Regions from separate parts of the Paenibacillus sp. FSL R10-2796 genome, predicted to be linked through region 1. Evidence: riboswitches for the same ligand, from Rfam matches in the RefSeq annotation. Region 1 holds a riboswitch; the other holds the start of a gene.
The links. Region 1 has a riboswitch for glycine ahead of NST58_RS32040 (amino acid permease). Riboswitches for the same ligand answer to the same signal wherever they lie in the genome.

Region 1 (8,665 bases):
TGCCGTTTCTAAGCTGGATAGAAGGTGCGGAAAGCAACACAGCTATTTTTAGACTAGTGGATTCCTCGAATTCCGGAATCTCCAACAAACCTTTTCCTGATCGATTTGTATTGACCGTAACTCTTGGCTTAAACGGTATGGATGAACCGTTTGTTCTCCAAATTCCTGCGCGGAAGGCTACGATTAATAAAATTTCCACACCTGATATACGCGCACAAGTTGGAGGATGGAGTTTGATCCTGAAAAAGCTGGAATATAGTCCATTAACGACACGCCTGTCGCTCATGCTGGAACAGGATACAGACGAAGATCATGCAGCATTGAGTTTAGTGGGCTTTGAAGTAAAGGATCAACAAGGACAGGTGCTGAAAGATATTTCACAGAAAGTCCTCTCGACTTCCAATAGGTCACTTAATGTCGATTTGCTTACTGAGCCATTTGAGAAACACCCTAATATGCTCACAATCCGTGGCTATCTTTATGAGTTTGAGAACCCACAAAGTAAGAATGGAGCATTTAAAACAGACAGTTCTGGAAACCCAGTGAAGCATTATATTGACGGTCTAGAGATAAACGTGCTAGTTAAATAAAAATTAAGGAGCTTGATAATATCATGAAAAAAATGACTAAGAAGATGTCTGTAATTTTAAGTGCTGCTGTATGCCTAGGAGCGTTGGGAATGCCAGCTTTAACCCAAGCATCCAGTGCTCAACCCGCTGTTGAAGCTTCCCTGAATACAACAAAAGTGGCCGATTCACACGATCAGCTTACTTTAAAGGGCAGTGCGCAGTTTGATGGTAACTATATTAAGATCGACCTGAGCCGTGAGGGATCGCTATTTTCAGGAATGCTCGCAGGAGTAACTTTAAATGATAAAGGTGAGCCCTATCTTGCAGAAGGTACTATTGTGGGAATAGACGCTAAGCTCACTCAACCAGGAGGCATTGATTTAAAAACACCACGCTGGATCAGTGACGGTGATGCCAACAAGGCGGTTGTTGTATTGCAGACCGGATGGTTAACTGAGCAACAAAAGGCAAACCTGGCTTCCTCTGAATTGAGTATCCATGTGAAGCTTAACGGAATCGATGAACCGTATGTACTTAAATTTTCTCTCAAGCAAGCAGGATTAGTGCGTAACATTCAGCTGCCTGCTATAAAGAAAGACAACCAATTTGAAATCAAAACCACCCGTGTTGCTGCAGGAGAGACTTCTGTGCGTATCGCTTTAGCGGTTAAAGGGGTTGCCACCCAAGCACAGGCTTTAGGATATGACATTTATGATAATCTGGGAAATGAATTAGAATTTATTGCAAGGGATTCTGTTGCAGCAACTCAAAATACGGTTTCTGAAGATTTATTGTTCGAAGCACCTAGCTCAGCGGCAGAATATCTGATTATCAGACCGTATCAAGCCGTATTTGAAAAAGGCAACACCGGGGCTTATAAAGTAGATGCCAAAGGCAATGTAGTTAAAAATTACAACAAGCAATTGGAGATCAAAATCCCTCTAAAATAATCGTTAGCGCAGAAAATATAAACATATTTACTAGGAAAGGGGATTACCTCTCCGGCCGAAGGCTTGAGGTAATCCCCTTCTTTCAATGGATAGAATGTTCCGTTTTACTGGTCATTTATAGCTAAAAAGCGGATAGTAGCTGTTGTCCCTTTACCTACAGAACTACTATAATAAATTTCCCCGCCGTACTTTTCTACGATATTAAAGCAAATCATTAATCCTAAACCTGTTCCATTACTTTTTAATGAATAAAAAGGAGTCCCTAGCGACTTAACCTCAGCTTCCGACATCCCGCTTCCTTCATCGATGATTGTTATCTCAATAAAATTATTGTTCCTATTCGCCATAATAGAGACAGATTTACCAACATCCGAAGCCTCTAAAGCATTTTTTATTATATTAATAAGCAGCTGCTTAAATTCAATTTTATTAATAGAGATCTTGCAGTCTTCTTCTACATAGGTAACAATTTGATTATCAGATAACATTGCGTAGGAATGGAGCAATCCTGTGACACTCTCAATAACATCCTTCACATCTACTTTTTCTAGTTTTTGTTCTCCATTTGGCTTTGAAAGGGTTAGAAATTGCGAGATAATCTGTTCTACTGTGTTCAATTCATCAATCATTAATTTAAATTTTCTTTTCATAGGATCATCAAATGAAGGATCCTCATCAAAAAACTGTAAAAAACCTCTAACCACTGTCACTGGATTTCTAATTTCATGCGCAACGGCAGCTGTCAATTGTCCAACCATCTTTAAGCGCTCAGATTGCTGTAATTGTTCATAATAAAGCTGCTGTTTTTTCATCCGTTTAAATGATATTTGAAAAATGAAAAATAATAACACTTGAACCGCTATTATATTAATGAAATTCCCTAGAATATCATAATGTAAATATGTATATAGATCCCCTCTATCAATCAAGAGGATATAGCCAAATGTAATTACCATCAGTATTCCATTTATAATGAAGGAAAAATAGAACAATTTTAAATCAAAAAATAGAATAGAGAGTGCAGGAATAAGACAAATGAGGATATAGGTAGTCCAAGTTTGAGGATATAAAAAGAATAGCGTATAAAAATACGCAAATCCAAATAGAATGATAATCTTTCTAAAAGTATGTGTCTCATGCTTAGGGTAAATCCATAAACAAACCGTTAGAAACGTCACACATAAAAAATGAATGATATAACCAAAATCAATTCCATCTAACTCTAGAGTAGATAGTATTAATCCAGACATCATAAGAACGATGATCATTAACATTAATATGTAATAGGTTTTTCGATTCACCCGACTGTAGAACTCTCTCATGAATTCACCACTTTTAAATTGATTGTCGAAATAAGAATTATATCAGCTGAAATAGTAATAAACAATAACTGAAAAAAACTGTAAACTCGATGATATTATAGTTTGTAAAAAACTAAAAAACCGGGAGATACCATTTTAACTGTATCTTCCGGTTTTCTGTTTAACTTTGCATATTCTTTAAGCAAACGTCCATGTAGGAACGCTTGAAACCGGCAAGGGCTCCCTGCCCAGTCGCGGTTGAATATAACCACGGCTTCTGCGCCGGTTAAAGCTTTCCTCATAAACTAGAGAGGTGTTTCGGTCCTGATTATTTTATTATCTCTTTCCCTCTTTCTTCTATTTATCGAATACAAAACAAATAATAATATAAACCATAAAGGCGTCAACAATAAGGCCGGACGAGTTTCATCAGCAAATAGCATAATTATGAGTATGATTGCAAACAAAGCTAGAACAACATAATTCACAAAGGGTGTAAACGGTGCTTTGAATTTTGATTTGGCCTGCAATTCCGGCTTCGTCTTTTTATATCGCAAATGGCAAATTAGAACGACGCCCCAAACCCAGATGAAACAAATGGCACTAATTGTTGTCACGATGCCAAAAGCCGTCTCCGGAATCAGCTTACTCAACAAAGCGCCTACAGATAAGACAAGCGTGGATATGAATAAAGCATTACTTGGTACATGATTTTTATTAAGCTTTGCAAAGTTGGCTGGAGCCTGGTCATTTCTGCTTAGATTGTATAGAATCCGGCTTGTTGAGAACATCCCGCTATTACAAGCGGACGCAGCTGAAGTTAATACAACGAAGTTAATAACCCCCGCGGCAATCGGAATCCCCACTAAACTAAATGTTTTAACAAAAGGACTTTCTGCCGGGTTTAGTTCTGTCCAAGCGTTGATGCATAATAAGGCAATAATAGCACCCACGTAGAAAAATAGAATTCGTAAAGGTATTTTATTAATCGCCGATGGGATAGTTTTTTCTGGATTGGAGGTCTCTGCTGCCGATACGCCCACCAATTCCACACCCACAAAAGCAAACACAACCATTTGAAATGAAAGTAGGAACCCTGAAATGCCGTTTGGAAATACTCCCCCATGTGCCCAAATATTACTGAGCGCAACCGTTCCAGTAGTTGTTTTGAATCCAATCACCAGTAAGAATACCCCGATAGCAATCAATGCGAGAATAGTGATTACCTTAATTAAAGCAAACCAAAATTCCAATTCCCCAAAGCTTTTTACCGTTAATAAATTGAGTCCTAATAAAATAATTAAACAAATGACTGCAGGTATCCATTGCGGGATATCAAACCAATATTGTACATAGACCCCAACAGCTATAATATCGGCCATAGCCGTCATGATCCAACAAAACCAATAGGTCCATCCAGTTACAAACGCCGCCCGCGGTCCAAGATAGTCTTCGGCAATGTCTGTAAAAGATTGATAACCTGCTTTAGACAACAGAAGTTCTCCTAATGCCCTCATCACAAAAAAAATAGCGATACCCACGATTAAATAAGCAAAAATGATCGATGGTCCTGCCAGTTGTATAGCTTTGCCTGATCCTAAAAATAATCCGGTACCGATGGTTCCACCAATCGCAATGAGCTGAACATGCCGATTCTCTAAATCTCTCTTTAATTCTTGTGCTGCCATTTCAAACTCCCCCTTATGTGAAAAAATGTACAAGTAAAAATGATAACAAAAAAGAGATTGGATACGCTCCAATCTCTTAGGTCTAAGAATAATAAATAAAATACATTCCTTTATTCTGACGATGATCAGAATAACAAATGAATTATCTAGTACTCTTCTGTCCTTTTGCCTGAGATTGTGAACCCTTCGGCGCCGGGGGACTCCCCCACGGTCTCTCCAGAAGCTGCTCCTGCTATAGTGTGATCCATAGCAATCATAGCTTGCGATTTATTTAATTGTTATGCCGCTAACTTCATTTTTAATATTTTTCAATACTAATCATTGTCAAATATTTTGTCAATAACATTAATTACCGCTTTATTATTGTTCCATTAACTTTTATTGCACTCAATTAAGGGCTTGTTAGCCAAGCTGCCAATTCTTCTGTCTGCAGGCACAACCTTCAATAGGCGCTCCTTAGCACTCCATGATTGACTAACACCTTACATGTTTTCGTTTGAAGCCGAGCTGCGATTTATCAACTGCCTTTTGAATATTAATTGAAGCATTCAAAATCTTGCTTTTTGCACTACCGGTATGGATTTCCACCGGGCCAACTTCCTTTGCAATCTCAACCGCTTTATCATGAAGCGGCAGATAGGATACGCCCACAGTGTAGATGAAATTGTTCATTGCATATTTCGTTCGCTCAGGAGCTTCATGAATCGTGTTTTTTGCAAGCTCCAACATAGCGGCCAATTTTTCTGCGGAAAATTCACTGTCCGGGCGATTTCCGAGCAGCCAGCAGTAACAGTTCCAGCCCGCCGACATTTTCAGCTCTATCTCACTTGCAATCCATTTATCAGAAACCTCTTGCGCAATATCCGTCTCCGCCAACGTTACTGCCACCACAAAGTCCGATAGCATATAGAAATAAGCGCTAGCAATCCACCGCTCAAAATCCGACTCTGACATTGCTTTAGGCTCCGCGATCACCCCGGCAAAATACATAGCGTCGTAATTTCCCGTAGCATAAAGCTGCTCGGCCAAGGGTTGATTATGTTTTATTTTTCTGAAGATAGGCTTCATCTGGCCTGTGGCCACACCAAAAAGCGGTTCGTGCGCGCCATTGGATAGATATATTTTCTTGGTGCGTTCCTTGCCGAGAGCTTCAAGCTCTTGCATGACCGTTTCTAAATCCATTGTTCGCACTTCCTTTTTAGATTATTGGCTAGGGACTCAAACTTTACTTGAATATATCATAAAAGCTCTTATAAATACCTTCTTTTATACATCAAGGTAATTTGCCCCGCTATGTATTCAGCGCTATATTGGTTGCCATCCTTAATCCACCACATAATAATCCCCAGTAGTGAGGCTGCAATAATATCAACGGAGACTACCTCCTTAGTAAGGTCAATGTTCCTCGCGTTTCTTCGTTTTTCGACAGTACTTTTTAACAGGTTGGTCAAGTGTTTTTTGAAGCCTTTATGCTCAATCAATACAGCAAAAACTTTCCGGTATTCAAAAAAATAATTTAAAAAGGTGACCAGCTGCTCCTGTTCGTTGTTGCTCTTCATTTGTAATAGCGGTTCAACCTTCATGGACAGGTCATCGAAGATTTCATGTACGATCTGGCGCAATAAATCGTTAATATCCTCATAATGCAAATAAAACGTTGCACGATTTAGTTCCGCGCGGTTGGCGATTTTTTGGACGGTCAATTGCGAAATCTCCACATTGTCGGCCAATAATGAAAAAACGGCGTTCTTAAGCATCTTTTTTGAGCGAATAGCTCGTGGGTCAACTCTTTTATGTTCAGTCATTTCATCCCTCTATTATCGTTTAAATGGCCTTTCATCAACTAATTTGCCTATTCTGTCGATTAGTCGACATTTTCAATAAAATTGCAAATAGGAATACTATTTAAATCCTGATATGATTTATTTTATTGACACTATGTCGAAAAAGCAATGAAGAGAGGACTGCAACATGCAAGAAGACATTAAGAAAATAAATAAAGGGATCTTACTAACCATCTTAATCTTTGGTTGTTTCTTATCCACACTCAATCAGACGCTTTTAAATGTCGCCTTAAGTAGTCTGATGGATGTATTTGATGTCACGGCAACAACCGTACAATGGATTTCAACAGGATTTATGCTGATCAACGGGATTTTGATTCCGATTACGGCCTATTTAATGAAACGTTTTACAACACGGCAATTATTTATAAGTGCCATGTCATTTTTATTAATCGGTTCTATAATTTGTGCAGCAGCGCCGAGCTTTAGTCTACTCTTAATCGGACGAATGATCCAAGCTGCCGGTGCTGGCATTATAATGCCGCTCATGATGAGTGTTGTGCTGGCGATCTTCCCCGTTGAAAAACGTGGCAGCGCTATGGGACTGCTTGGACTGGCGATGATATTCGCTCCTGCTATTGGGCCAACGCTGGCGGGATTTGTTGTCGAATACCACTCTTGGCGCTGGTTATTTATCGGGCTTATTCCACTTGTCCTCATTGTTATAGCGTTGGCACTCAAGTATTTAGTGAATGTATCTGAGACGTCTAAGTCGAAGCTTGATGTCATAAGTGTTCTTTTATCAACCGTCGGATTTGGCTTAATTTTATACGGCTTCAGTAGTGCAGGCAGTAAAGGCTGGGATGATGTAATCGTGATCCTGACCTTAGGGATTGGGGTCGTGGTAACAGCCGTATTCTGTCTTCGACAAATCAAATCGGATGATCCGCTGCTAAACCTGTCGGTCTTCAAAAATAAGGTTTTTACGATGACATCTCTTATTAACGTATTAATCACGATGATGATGTACGCAGATATGATTTTATTGCCTATTTATCTGCAGAATGGCCGCGGGTTTACAGCATTTGATGCAGGACTACTATTGTTGCCGGGCGCACTCGTAAATGCGTTCATGTCACCCGTCACCGGTAAACTATACGACCGTTTCGGTGCGAAGCCGCTGTTCATCATTGGTCTATTGTTTATTATTCCATCTATGTGGGCGGTAACAGATTTATCTGAATCAACTACGTATACGTATCTAATGATTCGTACCATTGGCCTGCGAATTGGATTAAGCTTCATTACTATGCCACTCAATACAGCCGGACTAAATGCGTTGCCCAAACAACTTGGCACTCATGGTACAGCTGTGAACAATACCGTTCGCCAAATTGCCGGGGCCATTGGTACTGCTGTCGTAATTACAATTTATACAGTGCAGGCAACAAGTCATGCAACTACAGTGATGCTGAACAATCCCTCCACTACTCCTGACATTCTTAAATCCCTTACATCAATTCTTGGGGCAAGTGACGCCTACTACTTCATGATGATTTTATCCATTGCCGCATTTGTTATAACCTTATTTATGCCCACGAAAAACAAGCTCATGATTGAAAAGAAAGCAAACCTAGTTAGCAAGGAAGAACCTCAGTTGTAACTAGTAATTGCAGAGTAAATGAAGAAAAGCCATTCCTTAGCGGAGTGGCTTTTGTTATGAATGGCTTGCTTTGGATCATTGGAGCACGTATTCCTACGAGCATCAATATTTCCTTATCCATATCAGTATCCCCCTCTCCATATCAAATGTGTAGACTGTATTATAAAAACGAAAAAATATGTAAACTTTACACATAAGTTAATATACGGTATTTTAATAGTGTTATTAAAAGGAATATTAATCCATAATAAGGAGCTGATTCCATTCATGAAATTATCTTTAAAAAAGAGATTGATGCTTGTTGGAACCTTTGTTTCAGTCTTTCTTTTTTCTTTTGTTTCCCAAGCATATGCGACTAATTTAATTGGCTACCCTACAGCTACACAAGCTAAGAATAATTGGTGCTGGGCTGCGACTAGCGTTACCATACTTCAATATTACGGAATCTCTGTAAGCCAATGTTCTTTTTATGATCATGTGAAGGGAACCTCCGGCTGTACAACAGACGAGAGTGAATCTTATGGAACTGTTCAAGAAGGCATTCATGATTATGGTGTCTCCAGTTGGAATCATACAGGAGCACTATCTTACAGCGATGTAAAAAACCAGATTGAAAATGTTGGCAGTCCTATATATGTAAGCTGGAAATGGAATAGTGCTACCGGTGGCGGGCACGCAGTAGTTATCTATGGGTACGACACATATAGTGG
Region 2 (8,665 bases), 440 kb from region 1:
AATATGGAAGATAAGAATATGTGTTCCCGTTCATTATACAGTGTTGCTTAGATCGATGCAAACCATAATACACAGAAATGTTAGGAGCTTGAAGCATGGATATTACCGCAATAATCGGCCTAGTGGCCGGACTGGCTGCGCTAATCGGCGGCTACCTCTGGGAAGGCGGAAGCCTTTCCGGACTGCTGCAGCTTAATGCAGCTTTGATTGTATTTGGAGGTACGATTGCTGCCGTAATGATCAGCTTCCCGGCAGCTAAGCTACGCTCCATTCCCGCCGCTCTGCGCATGGCTTTTGGCCGCAATCCTGAACGTGATGAAGAGAAAGCAGAAGAGCTTATCGCAATGGCCACAGTGGCCCGCCGCGGCGGCGTTTTAATGCTCGAAAAACAAGCGGAACTACATCCTGATCCTTTTACACGCGAAGGACTGTTGCTTATCGTCGATGGCACTGACCCTGAGCAGGTAAGACAGATTTTGGAATTGGAAATGGATGCGAAAGAATTGAAGCATGAAAGCTACGCCAAGATTTTTGAAGCCGCTGGCGGATATGCTCCAACGATGGGGATCATCGGTACAGTTATGGGACTCATTAGGGTACTGGGCAACCTTACGGACCCATCAAATCTAGGTACCTCTATCGCAGTAGCGTTCACTGCAACACTGTACGGAGTAGCCATCGCTAATCTAATATTTTTACCCATTGCTTCCAAAATCAAATCCCGCAGCCAAAGTGAGCTGCATAGCATGGAGATGCTGCTAGTAGGCATTCTTTCTCTACAGAACGGGGATCATCCGCTGCTGGTGCGTAAAAAACTGAACTCCTTCATTTCAGACACCACCACAGATGACCGTGCAGAAGCAAGAGGTTTTATATGAGACAAAGAGACCGGCGCAAACGGCGGGTAGAGAATCGAGAAAGCCGTGATCGTTGGATGATTACTTACGCTGATCTAATTACACTTTTACTTATATTTTTCGTTATATTGTATGCGATGAGCAGCCTGGACACTGACAAATATAATATCGTAACCGGCTCTTTATCCGAGACTTTCAAGTCGAGCAGCACTGTTCTTGAAGGCGGGGACGGTATTTTAGATGCTGGAAAGACCCCTGACAACAAACCAGAGAGTACAGATGGGAATGGAAATGCGAACGCAACTGCAAAACCAAATGACGGTTCTGATGAACAAACGGAGAATGAAACACCTTCAGCACGGGAGTTGGCTTTTCGAGAACAAGAGGCGAAGCTTGCTGAGTTAATGGGTGTGATCACCCACTATGTGGAGGAGAATAATCTCGGTGAACAAATATTTGTAGCCGACAAACCGCAGGGCATAGAAATCACGCTCAGCGACCGTTTTCTTTTTGATGTGGGTAAAGCAGATGTGAAGTCACCAGCCCTTCCAGCTCTTCAGCAGTTGTCTGGCTTATTCAAAGATATCGGGGCAACGATTAGCATTGAAGGACATACGGATAATACACCAGTGTCATCAGCTTCACGTTATAACGACAATTGGGAGCTATCGGGTGCTCGTGCGCTTTCTGTGCTGCGCTTTTTCTTAGATAATGAAGGACTGAACCCGGACACTTTTCAATATGCAGGTTATGCCGATACCCGACCAACAGCAGATAATACTACGGTAGCAGGCAAACAGAAAAATCGACGCGTAGAGATCATTGTACTTCGACAGCTTCAAGAGGTGGAATAAAAGTTTGCGCTCAGAGCTAAGTTCGGCAGCAGGGGCAATGGCAATTACCACATTGAGCTAACAAGGGGCTTCATCCAATTTAATTAGGGAAAACCTCCCTGATTATTCACCTATTATCGTATCCAATCGCGGAATGAGGGAATTTCTCCCTGATTATTACTCTTTTTAGTCTGAAATAGTGGTTTTACCGAGATGATTAGGGAGGAATTTCCTAAAACCCTAACTCTCACGCTATAATCGTCTAAAATGAGGGAGGTTTTCCCTAATTCCATACTCCACTAGACCCTCAAACCACTCGATTGGGTTTACGAATACTCGCACAATCTACATAAGAAACACAAACAGCAAGTCCCCGAATCACAGAAACTTGCTGCTAAAAATATCACACTTGATCAGACTATTTTCCGTCCCCGATTTCCAATTATTCAGCAACTAACGCGCTATAACCAGCTGCATCTAACAGACCTTTTACAGCATCAGCATACTCTCCATCAACTTCAATCTCAAAAATCCAACCCCCGCCATACGGCTGATCATTGATAAGCTCCGGACTAGCTTCTAATCCATCATTCACCTTGGTAACCGTCCCAGAGACGGGCGAATACAACTCCGATACCGTCTTAACGGATTCGATACTGCCTACGCTGTCACCGGCCGAAATGGTCGATCCTACCTCAGGAAACTCAACAAATACGATGTCGCCTAATAAATGCTGAGCATGGTCCGTAATCCCAACACGTACTACTCGCCCTTCTACTTGCTGTGCCCATTCATGCTCTTCGCTGTAAAGAAGGTTGTCTAATACTTCACTCATTTCAAGCCGCCTCATTTCCAATTTGGAGTTCTAAATTTAGTTATAGCCTAAGTTATCCCGGCTCACAATGTCAATATTACTAACAGGAAATTTAAATTTGTCATTTTTTCGACGTTTTCTTGTTGACAGCGCCCGACTATACCCGTTTAATGGAGACATACAAGAAGAAATGACGTTGTCGTCTTTTTATAGACAATAACCGTTTCTCGAAGAAATATAATTGCGGATGATGGCATAGGGAGAGACTGTCTCACTTGAAGACGGCGCCGAAGGAGTAAGCCCTAACAGGGGTGAATCTCTCAGGCAAAAGGACCTTTGTCGGACGTATCTCTGGAGAGCATCAGACGCAAGGCTAGATGCGTCAGATCACCAACGGGGAAACCTGCAAGCTAGTTACGGCAGGGTAACTCTCAGGTACAAAGGACAGAGCAGAAAGCGATTTGTGCATTTATGCATGATTGCTTCTGCCTGTCCTTTTTTCGTATGTAATCAGATCAAGGGGAGTGACGACATGGATGCTTTGAGAAGAACACCTTTTTATGATCTCTATTCCGCTTATACGGAGTCCAGGTGCATTGACTTCGGTGGCTGGGAGCTGCCAGTACAGTTTACAGGTATCGTGAAAGAGCACGAAGCCGTTCGCCAGCAGGCTGGGCTGTTCGATGTCTCGCATATGGGTGAATTCATGGTGATTGGGAGCGGTGCAGAAGACTTTTTGCAAAAAATGACAACCAATGATGTCAGCCGCCTTACAGATGGTGCGGCGCAATATACGCTGCTCTGTTATCCAAATGGCGGAGTTGTCGACGACCTACTCGTGTATCGCCTAAGCGAAGGGCATTATATGCTCGTCGTTAATGCCTCCAACATCGACAAAGACTTCCAGTGGCTGCAAGAGCATTTGACCTCTGAATTCGGCGAAGTCACGCTCACTAATGTCTCTGACGAGACGCTTTTGCTCGCCTTGCAGGGTCCTCTGGCAGAGACCATTCTCGCGGAAGTTACGGATGCTCCTATTTCAGCACTCAAGCCTTTCCATTTCATCGAACGCGCCACCGTTTGCGGTGTAGAGGTACTTATCTCCCGTACGGGTTATACCGGTGAAGATGGCTTCGAGATTTACGCTCCGCTGGAAGGTGCAGAAACGTTATGGAACGGACTGCTTGCAGCAGGCGCGCCCCACGGATTAACACCTGCTGGACTGGGTGCACGGGATACCCTGCGTTTTGAGGCGAAATTACCACTGTACGGTCAGGAGCTATCTGCTGACATCACCCCGCTTGAAGCAGGAGTACAGTTCTTCGTGAAGCTGGACAAAATAGACTTTATCGGACGCGATGCACTAATACAGCAAAAAGAAGCTGGCATTCCCCGTCGCCTTGTCGGCCTAGAAATGATTGATCGAGGCATTCCACGCTCCCATTATCCTGTTTGGGCAGATGGGGTTAAGATTGGTGAGGTCACAACCGGAACGCAGTCCCCTACGCTGAAACGTAACCTGGGGTTGGCATTGCTTGATGCTGCTTACAGTGAAATAGGCACAGAGGTTTACGTGGAGATACGCGGTAAGCAGCTTAAGGCTGTAGTGATTAAGGCCCCTTTTTACAAGTATAAACGCCTTTAGCGTCCATATAAGGACGGTGAACTTTTAAGCGAGAAATAGAAGGATAAAGTATAGCGTGAAAATTGTACTTTCTTATATTTTAAAAAAGCCAAGGAGTGAAACCTTAATGAAGCACCGTTATCTGCCCATGACAGAACAGGACCGCGTAGAGATGATGGAGACCGTCGGGATTCAGTCTATAGATGAGCTGTTCTCCGATATTCCTGAAGCGGTACGTTACCAAGGCACTATGCCGATGTCTGAACCACTCGATGAATACGCCCTGCTGCGCCACATGAAAGGTTTGGCTGACCAAAATGCCGACTTTGATTCTCACGCCAGCTTCCTCGGCGCCGGATTATACGATCATCACATCCCTGTGGTCATCAACCATGTCATTTCCCGTTCTGAATTCTACACTGCCTACACTCCTTATCAACCGGAGATCAGCCAAGGTGAGCTGCAAGCGATCTTCGAATTCCAATCCTACATTTGCGAACTAACCGGTATGAAAGTTGCCAATGCCAGTATGTATGATGGCGCTACAGCTTTATCCGAAGCAGCGGTTCTCGCGGCTGGTGCTACCAAACGCAAAAAATTAATCGTCTCCCGTACCGTTCATCCTGAGGCTCGCCAAGTGCTACGTACTTCGGCTAATGCTTGGGGTCTGGAGGTGGTGGAGATTGACTATAAAGACGGTGTTACCGATCAAGCTAAACTTGCTGAAGCTATCGATGGTGATACTGCCGCAGTACTGGTGCAATCGCCTAACTTCTTCGGCAGCATTGAGGATCTTCGCTCGGTTGAGCCGCTGATTCACGCGGTTAAAGGTCTTCTTGTAGTCAGCGCCAACCCAATAGCTCTTGGTGTACTTGAAACTCCGGGCAAACTTGGAGCCGACATCGTAGTCGGTGATGCTCAGCCACTCGGTATTCCAGCTTCTCTCGGGGGTCCAACTTGCGGATTCTTTGCCGTAGCTGATCACCTGATGCGCCGCATGCCAGGCCGGATCGTTGGCCAAACGGTAGACCGTAATGGTAAACGCGGCTTCGTTCTTACACTTCAAGCGCGTGAACAGCATATTCGTCGTGAAAAAGCGACATCGAATATCTGCTCCAATCAGGCGCTGCTGGCTCTCTGCGCATCCGTCTATTTGTCCGTTATGGGCAAAGAAGGCATGCGGGAAGTAGGCGAACTGAACATTCGCAAAAGTCATTACGCCGCTAATAAACTTAGCGGACTAACAGGTGCTGAACTTGCCTTCTCCTCCCCATTCTTTAACGAATTTGTCGTGAAGCTTCCTGAAGGCTGCAGCGTGAGCGCTATTAATTCGAAGCTACTGAAGGACGGTTATCTCGGCGGTTATGATCTGGGTCGTGATTATCCTGAACTTGCTGGACATATGCTGGTTGCCGTAACGGAAAAAAGAAGCAAAACCGAAATCGACCAATTCGCTAGCGCACTGGAGGGCTGTTTATGAAACCGGAGCAAAGTCTAATTTTTGAATTAAGCCGTCCCGGCCGTTCGGCCTATTCTTTGCCACTATGCGATGTGCCGCAGGAAGAAACCTTGGAGTCCCTGATTCCATCAGATTTACTCCGTAGCGAACCCGTCGTACTTCCAGAAGTATCGGAAGTGGATGTCATTCGCCACTACACTTCTCTTTCACGTCGCAACTTTGGTGTAGACAATGGCTTCTATCCACTCGGTTCATGCACGATGAAATACAATCCGAAGATTAACGAAGATGTTGCCCGCTTCTCCGGCTTCGCCAAAATTCATCCCTACCAACCGGAAGAAAGTATTCAAGGCGCACTGGAATTAATGTATACCCTGCAAAATGATCTGTCCGCGCTGACGGGCATGGATGCAGTATCTTTACAGCCTGCCGCAGGTGCGCATGGTGAATGGACCGGCCTCATGATGATCCGCGCCTACCATGAAAGTCGCGGCGAGACGCGTACTAAGGTTATCGTGCCGGATTCCTCGCACGGAACCAATCCTGCTAGTGCCTCAGCAGCAGGACTTGAAACGATCACGATCCCTTCCACAGATAAAGGAATGGTCGATCTTGAAGCATTGAAAGCAGCCGTCGGTAGCGACACAGCCGCGCTGATGCTAACTAACCCAAGCACACTCGGCTTGTTCGAAACCCAAATCGTCGAGATTGCTGAGATCGTGCATGAAGCAGGCGGCCTACTCTATTACGATGGAGCCAACTCCAATGCCATTATGGGCATTACCCGCCCTGGCGACATGGGCTTTGACGTTGTGCATCTGAACTTGCACAAGACAATGAGCACCCCACATGGTGGTGGCGGCCCTGGAGCCGGACCAGTCGGCGTAAAATCTATCCTCATTCCATTATTGCCACAACCTACTGTGGTGAAGAATGAAGATAGTAGCTTCTCACTTCACTTCGGTGGTCCTGAATCCATTGGACGTGTGAAAGCTTTTTACGGAAACTTTGGTATTCTGGTTCGTGCCTATGCCTATATCCGCACCTATGGTCCAGACGGACTGCGTGAGGTATCCGAAAATGCCGTGCTGAATGCAAACTATATGATGCACCGTCTGGCGCCGTATTTCGAAATCCCATATCCGGGTGTATGTAAGCATGAATTCGTGATGTCCGGCAAAAACCTCAAGCAATATGGCGTGCGCACCTTAGACGTCGCTAAACGATTGCTCGACTTTGGCTACCACCCGCCAACCGTGTACTTCCCTTTGACTGTTGAGGAATGCATGATGATCGAGCCGACGGAAACCGAAAGTAAAGAAACACTGGACGGCTTCATCGATACGATGATTCAGATTGTGAAAGAAGCGCAGGAGACACCGGAAATCGTAATCAACGCACCGCATACTACAGAGATTAGCCGTTTGGATGAGACACAGGCTGCGCGTAAGCCGGTTTTGAATTGTTCTTGCGGGTAAGGATAATGTCCTCCTCTAAGAAAAATTCTCTCGGAGTCTCTCGAAGATGTAACCGAATCCTTCATTAGGTGGCTACTATTCTTGCAATAATAGAAGCCAAATCAGATAAGTTAGAGTTCCAAGCAAACCAAAAATGCGGCTGTCTTTCAAAGTCATGAAGACTTCGAGACAGCCGCTGCCTATATCTAGTATGTAAGTAAGACCAGAAAAAGTTAAGCTTGATGTCTAGTCCGCCAGTTTTTTTACAAACTGCTTCCTTTCATTCACACGTAGCTTCGTATAAATATTCTTTACAATATTTCTTACCGTTCCTTCACTGATGCCCAGTTCACCCGAAATATGCAGAGCTCCTTTTTCTGACAACCACAAGTGAGCAACCTCTCTCTCTCTTGCAGTAAGTCTGTATTCTTGAAATCTGGCTTCTAGGTCCTGCTTCCTCAAATCAGAACTCTCCAACCATCTTCTGCTAATATTGTCCGTTATTTGTTGTATAAAAGGGATCGCAAATCGTGATGAATTCTGCGATTCTGCTCACCTCACTATGTACCAGTTGTACCATTGCATTATGATAGTGCGGTTCTAACTCTCCATCACTATATTTCAAGACCACTAAGTATGTTACAAGCTTTCATTTTTACACAAAGCACAATAATCGATAAAAGTAAATATCTAACAGGGGATATATAACTTTTTTTATCACAGCACTATTGTTGTATTTGTAAGTGCTTGATAAGTTGAACAGTTAGGAGATCATGAATATGAACATGCTTGATAACCTGATAATTGAAAAGAATAAAAAACTTCACTTCGAAAACATGGCTGTCTACCAGGCGAAAATGAATTCTGAAAATGTTGGATCAAATAAGCATCAATTAGTGCGTCGGTAATCTGCCGTCTTGACAACTTATAATGAGGAGTGGGAATGAATGAACAATATCAAATTCTTATTCAGTAACTTGAGCAGTTACGTTGATAAGAATCCTATCGTTGGATTACTTATACTTATTATATTTGTTGGTAGTTGTTCTTTAATTATCTTTAATACAGGTAAGAACATCGGGGAATTATTATATTCATTGAAAAAATAAAATTTTTGATCATTTAATAAATGCTTTACAGGCGATTTTATGGCATTCACAAAATATCATTGCGTCAAACAATACGACATCAAAGATTGCGGAGCATCCTGTCTTGCGACCATCTCCAACCGATGCTGAACTCATCACTTATTATTCAGTCCTATGGTCTAGCCAGATTGCACACAAAAATATAATACAACAACTCGAAGAAAAACTGGCTAGTTATAAGCCGGAAGCCAATGAAATTGATTTTGAATACTCAGAACTAAAAGAGCAGCGATTGGAACTCGTACGCGTCTCCCAGGATAATGATACTCTCCTAAAAAACAGGTTAATCTCAGCGGCTCAGGCAGATCAGAACAAGCTGGATTTACTAAACTTAAATCAGCAATTCGATAAGCAAAAAGTAAAGTACGGTTTATTCCAAGCAAAAGTTACTTTGGCTCTTAGTGGAGTTATCCTCTAATAACCATTAATTTATCATTCATAACCCAAAGGAGATATCACAAGATGAAAACCAT

Region 2: linked by a shared signal. The riboswitch ahead of gcvT (glycine cleavage system aminomethyltransferase GcvT) and the one ahead of NST58_RS32040 (amino acid permease) in region 1 are both predicted to bind glycine.

The regions. Positions count from the first base shown of each region.
Region 1 is NZ_CP150178.1:7,177,558-7,186,222, forward strand. Features, by position in the region: gene NST58_RS32025 (DUF4179 domain-containing protein) at 1-590, shown strand, start outside; gene NST58_RS32030 (DUF5643 domain-containing protein) at 614-1,519, shown strand; gene NST58_RS32035 (HAMP domain-containing sensor histidine kinase) at 1,624-2,841, opposite strand; gene NST58_RS32040 (amino acid permease) at 3,126-4,508, opposite strand; glycine riboswitch at 4,656-4,738, opposite strand; gene NST58_RS32045 (DNA alkylation repair protein) at 4,983-5,690, opposite strand; gene NST58_RS32050 (TetR-like C-terminal domain-containing protein) at 5,759-6,313, opposite strand; gene NST58_RS32055 (DHA2 family efflux MFS transporter permease subunit) at 6,480-7,955, shown strand; gene NST58_RS32060 (C39 family peptidase) at 8,223-8,665, shown strand, end outside.
Region 2 is NZ_CP150178.1:6,740,006-6,748,670, forward strand. Features, by position in the region: gene NST58_RS30170 (flagellar motor protein) at 96-878, shown strand; gene NST58_RS30175 (flagellar motor protein MotB) at 875-1,711, shown strand; gene gcvH (glycine cleavage system protein GcvH) at 2,133-2,525, opposite strand; glycine riboswitch at 2,752-2,850, shown strand; gene gcvT (glycine cleavage system aminomethyltransferase GcvT) at 3,037-4,149, shown strand; gene gcvPA (aminomethyl-transferring glycine dehydrogenase subunit GcvPA) at 4,256-5,608, shown strand; gene gcvPB (aminomethyl-transferring glycine dehydrogenase subunit GcvPB) at 5,605-7,065, shown strand; gene NST58_RS30200 (helix-turn-helix transcriptional regulator) at 7,291-7,506, opposite strand; gene NST58_RS30205 (hypothetical protein) at 8,257-8,610, shown strand; gene NST58_RS30210 (copper amine oxidase N-terminal domain-containing protein) at 8,655-8,665, shown strand, end outside.